Regions from separate parts of the Agrobacterium bohemicum genome, predicted to be linked through region 2. Evidence: predicted binding sites of a transcription regulator. Region 2 holds the regulator's gene; the other holds the start of a gene.
What was found. The regulator HrcA, encoded in region 2, represses chaperone genes, less so after heat shock. The targets are predictions, from matches to a motif close to GTTAGCACTCNCNNNNNGNGAGTGCTAAC.
Positions count from the first base shown of each region.

Region 1: the regulator HrcA is predicted to act here: its motif matches at 1,702-1,730, upstream of groES (co-chaperone GroES).

Region 1 is NZ_KQ961028.1:55,720-59,138, forward strand. Features, by position in the region: gene ATO67_RS11035 (TIGR01459 family HAD-type hydrolase) at 1-201, opposite strand, end outside; gene chrA (chromate efflux transporter) at 291-1,619, opposite strand; gene groES (co-chaperone GroES) at 1,792-2,088, shown strand; gene groL (chaperonin GroEL) at 2,153-3,419, shown strand, end outside.
Region 2 is NZ_KQ961029.1:195,477-198,895, reverse strand. Features, by position in the region: gene rph (ribonuclease PH) at 1-695, opposite strand, end outside; gene hrcA (heat-inducible transcriptional repressor HrcA) at 857-1,945, shown strand; gene grpE (nucleotide exchange factor GrpE) at 2,060-2,695, shown strand; gene ATO67_RS13125 (dienelactone hydrolase family protein) at 2,743-3,419, opposite strand, start outside.

The DNA.
Region 1 (3,419 bases), on a different contig from region 2:
CAATTGCGTAATGACGCCGGGTGCCGGGCGCGGTGAATTGGTGATGAGCACCACAGTCTTGCCCGCCTTGCGCGCCGCTTCCAGTGCAATAGCGGCGTCCGGAAAAACAGACACACCATTGTGCAACACCCCCCACACATCAGACAGAATAACGTCGAACTGAGCGGTGATGTCGCCAAGCGTGGCAATGCGATGGGCCATTTAATAATTCCAAGCGTTCCGTGAATTCACGCTGTGACATCGCAAAGCGGGATGGCGATGGCAAGCGAAAAAGCAGGACTCCGGCCCGGTTATGTCAGCCAGAGCCTCACGAAACCCGCCGTGATACACAATCCCAAAACCGGCAGCATGCCCAGTTTCAGCCGGAAAAGCGTGGTGGCCGAGACGATGAACAGGCAAAGCGAAAACAGATCAAGCGTCTGCCAGGCTGGCCACGACACATGGAGATTGACCGCGGGCAGAAGCGGAATTCGTTCGACTTCGGCAAAGAGCACGTGAAGGCCGAACCAGACGGACAGGTTGAGAATGACCCCGACAACCGCCGCAGTAATGGCCGCAAGCGCTGCCGACAAAAGGCGGTTGTGGCGCAGTTTCTCCATATAGGGCGCGCCTGCGAAAATAAATATGAAGCTCGGCACGAAGGTTGCCCATGCCGCAACGCTGGCACCCAAAATGCCCGATGTCATCGGGTCGAACAATCCGGGATGGCGGAAGGCGGCAAGAAACCCGATGTAAGACAGCACCAGCACCAGCGGACCCGGTGTCGCTTCTGCCAGCGCCAAGCCATCAAGCATCTCGCCCGGCATCATCCAGCCATGCGTATCCACCGCCACCTGCGCAACATAGGCCAACACCGCATAGGCACCGCCGAACGTCACCACAGCCATTTTGGAAAAAAATATCTGCAGATCGACGAGCGTGCCGGGTCCTGTCATCACCCACAGCAGCAGCAGCGGCAATTGCCAGATCACGACACCGAACAGGAGGCCTAGAACCAGCCGTTTCCATGATGGCGTTGCTGTCATCTCCCCACCTTTTTCCAGTGGCGAAAGCGCACTTCCCCTGCCCTTGGCAAAGCCGATAATCCCGGCCGCGAGAATAACGAGCGGAAAGGGGATGCCGAAGAAAAACAAGGCGATAAAGGCCGCAGCCGCGATGACGACCAGCGACCGGTTGGTCAATGCCCTTTTGGCAACCCGCAGCAATGCCTCCAGGACAATGGCCAGAACACCCGCTTTCAAGCCGGACAGAAGTGCCGGCAACCAGTGCGTATCCTGATAAAGCGCATAGGCTGACGCCAGCGCGACGATGACCAGGAATCCCGGCAGAATGAACAGCGTACCGGCGACGATGCCACCCCGCCTGCCATGCAGCAACCAGCCGGAATAGGTTGCCAATTGCTGGGCCTCCGGTCCCGGCAAAAGCATGCAGTAATTCAGGGCATGGAGGAACCGTTCTTCGGTCAGCCAGCCCTTCTCGTCCACCAGCACACGGTGCATCAGGCCGATCTGTCCGGCAGGGCCGCCGAAACTCAGCAGGCCGATGCGACCGAACACGGCGGTCATCTCCCAAAAGGAAGGGGGTGGCGGGGAAATATCGTTGTGTAAAAATTCTGTCATGCGGTGGTAGTAACCATTTTACATGAAATTTTTCCGACAGTCCGTCCTTGACTCAGTCCCATAGCCTGCTTATCTCCGTCTCGCTGGCACTCCACAACAGGGAGTGCTAACAATCATCACTCGGACCTTTTTGTGAGGTTCGTTCAGGTCATTTGATCGAGGGATTAGACTAATGACAAGCACAACATTCCGTCCGCTGCATGACCGCGTCGTTGTACGTCGCGTCGAGTCTGAAGCAAAGACAAAGGGCGGCATCATCATTCCTGATACCGCCAAGGAAAAGCCACAGGAAGGCGAAATCGTCGCTGTTGGCACTGGCGCTCGCGATGATAGCGGCAAGCTCGTTCCTTTGGACGTCAAGGCTGGCGACCGCGTTCTGTTCGGCAAGTGGTCCGGCACCGAAGTCAAGCTCGACGGCGAAGACCTTCTGATCATGAAGGAATCCGACATCATGGGCGTTATCGGCTGATCTGGCCGGTTCTTCTCACTTTTCCATGACAACCAATGGGCAATGAGCCCGGGAGTTTGCTACAATGGCAGCTAAAGAAATTAAATTCGGCCGCACAGCGCGCGAAAAGATGCTCCGTGGCGTCGATATTCTCGCAGACGCAGTGAAGGTAACGCTTGGTCCTAAGGGCCGTAACGTCATCATCGACAAGTCCTTCGGCGCACCTCGCATCACCAAGGACGGCGTTTCTGTCGCCAAGGAAATCGAACTTGAAGACAAGTTCGAAAACATGGGCGCACAGATGGTCCGCGAAGTTGCTTCGAAGACCAACGACATCGCCGGTGACGGCACCACGACTGCGACCGTTCTTGCACAGGCCATCGTTCGCGAAGGCAACAAGGCTGTTGCAGCCGGCATGAACCCGATGGACCTTAAGCGCGGTATCGACCTCGCAGTGACCGAAGTTGTGAAGGACCTTCAGGCCAAGGCCAAGAAGATCTCCACATCGGAAGAAGTTGCACAGGTTGGTACGATCTCTGCAAACGGCGACAAGCAGGTCGGTCTCGACATTGCTGAAGCCATGCAGAAGGTTGGCAACGAAGGCGTCATCACGGTTGAAGAAGCCAAGACCGCCGAAACCGAACTTGAAGTCGTTGAAGGCATGCAGTTCGACCGCGGTTACCTGTCGCCTTACTTCGTCACCAACCCTGAAAAGATGGTTGCTGACCTGGAAGACGCTTATATTCTTCTCCACGAGAAGAAGCTTTCGAACCTTCAGGCCATGCTGCCTGTTCTCGAAGCTGTCGTTCAGACCGGCAAGCCACTCGTCATCATCGCTGAAGACGTCGAAGGCGAAGCTCTTGCAACGCTCGTCGTCAACAAGCTGCGTGGCGGCCTGAAGATTGCTGCCGTCAAGGCTCCTGGCTTCGGCGATCGCCGCAAGGCAATGCTCGAAGACATCGCGATCCTGACCGGCGGTACCGTTATCTCCGAAGATATCGGCATCAAGCTTGAAAACGTCACGCTCGACATGCTCGGCAAGGCGAAGAAAGTTTCGATCACCAAAGAAAACACAACGATCGTTGACGGTTCGGGCCAGAAGTCCGACATCGAAGGCCGCGTTGCGCAGATCAAGGCCCAGATCGAAGAAACATCTTCCGATTACGACCGCGAAAAGCTGCAGGAACGTCTTGCCAAGCTCGCTGGCGGTGTTGCCGTTATCCGCGTTGGCGGCTCCACGGAAATCGAAGTGAAGGAAAAGAAGGACCGCATCGACGACGCTCTCAATGCGACGCGCGCTGCTGTTCAGGAAGGCATCGTCGCTGGCGGCGGTACTGCTCTTCTGCGCTCTT
Region 2 (3,419 bases):
AGCTCAACGAGTTCCGCACAGCCGGTCTTGGCAAGACCGAGCAGGGTAAGGAATTCGTCTTCGCTGAAGGGTGCGCCTTCGGCCGTGCCCTGAATTTCAACGATGCCACCGGAGCCGGTAATGACGAAATTCGCGTCGGTTTCGGCCGAGGAATCTTCCAAGTAATCGAGATCGATCACCGGCTGGCTGGCGAAGATACCGCAGGAAATGGCGGCGATATGGTCTTTCAGGACCTTCTCGACCTTGATCATGTTGCGGGTTTCCATCCATTTCAAGCAATCGTGAAGGGCAATCCATGCGCCGGTGATGGAGGCGGTACGTGTTCCGCCATCTGCCTGAATGACATCGCAGTCAATGCTGATTTGGCGCTCACCCAGCGCCTGAAGATCGACCACGGCGCGCAATGAGCGACCGATGAGACGCTGGATTTCCTGTGTGCGGCCACCCTGCTTGCCGGAAGCGGCTTCGCGGCGCATGCGCTCATGGGTCGAGCGGGGCAGCATGCCGTATTCGGCAGTGACCCAGCCCTTGCCGCTGTTGCGCAGCCATGGTGGCGTCTTTTCTTCAAGGCTGGCGGTGACGAGAACGTGCGTATCGCCAAATTTGACCAGACAGGAACCCTCTGCGTGCTTGGAGAAATTGCGCTCAAAGGAAACTTTGCGCATCTGATCGGTTTTTCTGCCTGAAGGCCGCATATGGTTCGTCTCCGTTTTGATCTCCGCCTTCTAAGGCTGCGCCGACCGATTTGCAAAGGAAAAGCGGGTACGCGCAAGGCAGATACGGAATTTCCGTTTTTACTTAAGCGCACGAGCGACTATATTCCATTGATGAACTGACGGGATGAAGAACGGACGCAATGAGCATCTCTCCTCCAATCGGAAAAGAACCGGGTGCGCTTCTGGATGATCGTTCGCGCGAAATATTCCGCCGCATCGTTGAAGGCTACCTCGAAAACGGCGAACCGCTGGGATCACGTAGTCTGTCACGCGTGTTGCCCATGTCGCTGTCTCCTGCATCCGTGCGCAACGTGATGAGCGATCTGGAGGAATTGGGGCTTATCTATTCGCCGCATATCAGCGCAGGCCGCCTGCCGACACAGACGGGGCTGCGGTTCTTCGTGGATGCTTTCATGCAGGTGGGTGACCTGCCAGAGGAGCAACGCGCCAGCATCGATCGGCAGATTGGCCCTGTTTCCGGACGTGAGCAGCCCATTGAGGGGTTACTGACAGAAGCCAGCCGCATGTTGTCGGGCATGTCGCGGGGCGCGGGGCTCGTTCTGACGACCAAAAGCGATGCTGTGTTGAAGCATGTGGAGTTTATTCGGCTGGAGCCGACCAAAGGCCTTGCCATTCTGGTGGGTGATCACAATCAGGTTGAAAACCGCATCATCGACCTGCCTGCCGGCATTACCTCGTCACAACTCACGGAAGCGGCAAACTTCATCAATGCGCATCTGTCGGGCCAGACCTTGCCGGAATTGCGCACGCAACTTTTGCAACAGAAGACCGAGCTTCAAACCGCACTTAGCACTTTGGCGCAGGATCTGGTGGAGCGTGGGCTGGCGGTCTGGTCCGGCGATAATGAGGACAAGCTGGGCCGTCTGATTGTGCGCGGACGATCCAATCTTCTGGAAGGGCTGGCTGGCGAGGAGGATATCGACCGCGTTCGCCTGCTGTTCGATGATCTGGAGCGCAAGGACAATCTGATCGAAGTTCTCAATCTGGCCGAAACCGGTTCCGGCGTCCGGATTTTCATCGGCTCTGAGAACAAGCTCTTTTCACTATCGGGTTCGTCGCTTATCGTTGCACCCTATCGAGACGATGATAATAGGGTGGTTGGGGCTGTCGGCGTCATTGGTCCGACGCGGCTGAATTACTCACGCATCGTCCCCATGGTGGATTATACCGCGCAAATCATGGCTCGGCTTTCGAACAAACGGCGCTGATTCTAAAAACACTGGTCGAAAAAGTGGCGCTTTTCCCCGCAAGCCTTGATTTTCGCATGGCAAAGTTCGATATCGGGCGCAAGCCATGAACATATGCAAAGCTGGAGTAACGTCATGACCGATAAGACCAACAAAGCCGGACCTGACGCGGACCTCGTTGACGAGGGAGCCGAAGGTGCAACAGTTGAGAACGATGCGCCCGAGCAGGCCGAGCCTGATGCCGTTGAGGTGCTGAAAGCAGAAAATGCAGATTTGCGTGACAAATTTCTGCGCCTCGCCGCAGAAATGGACAATCTACGCCGCCGCACCGAGCGTGAGGTGAAGGACGCGAAAGCCTACTCCGTCTCTGGCTTTGCCCGCGATATGCTGGCGGTTTCAGACAATCTGCGCAGAGCCTTGGAAACCATTCCACCAGAGCTGAAAGAAAACGCTGATGCTGCGATCGCCGGTGTGATCGAAGGCGTTGACATGACCGAGCGGTCGATGCTCTCGGCGCTCGAGCGCCACGGCGTGCGCAAGATGACTGTCGAAGGCGAAAAATTCGACCCTAATTTCCATCAGGCCATGTTTGAGATTCCAAATACGGCAGTCCCGAACAATACGGTCGTGCAAGTGGTGCAAGCTGGCTTCACAATTGGCGATCGCGTTCTGCGTCCTGCGATGGTGGGCGTTGCCAAGGGCGGCCCGAAGGGCGAAGCGCAAGCAGCAGCGGAACCCGGTACCAGCAGCGTCAACGAGAAGGACGCCTGACGAAACAGTGTCCATCATTCCAACTGTTAGCTGGAATGATGGACCCGTTACATGCCGAATTGGCGATTGAGCCAGTCATAGGCATAATCCTGTTGATCAGCCGTAAAGACATGACCGCCTGGCCATAGTTTGGTTTCGAGGCGATCCAGCGCGTTCCATGCTTCCCAAACTGACCGCATTTTTTCGAACGCGTCTTTTACCGATGCAGGGGGAAAGAGTGTATCCGTCGCTCCGGCGAAGATCAGCATCGGGTTTGGTGCGGCAAGGCTCGCAACATCGGGGTAGTCCAGATATTGCAGCAGGCCCGGATGGGTCATGTGCCACGCGGATCCGCCCCGTAACTGATTGTTTCCCGTCACCATCAGCCCTTCTGCCGTCGCCATCCAGTTGACGGCTACGGTCGCTTTGATCCTGTCGCTCAGCGCTACGGCCTGCCATGCCCGGAATGCACCCATGGAGAAGCCAACCGCCGCTAGCCGCTGCTGATCGACCTGCGGTAGGCTCGCCAGAAAATCTGCTGCCCGCGTGTCCTCGAACGCCATGAGACCGGCCAGAGAGCTTCCCATATTGAAGAAATTTGCCGCAAGCGCCTGTTGCGCATCATAGGTTAGTGGCCCACGATCGGACCAGCCCAATACATCTGTTGCCAGCACGACGTAACCTCGGCGGGCAAGCGCGTCAGCCGGATATCGCCCAGAGAAAAATCTCTCCGCCCATGTCTTGG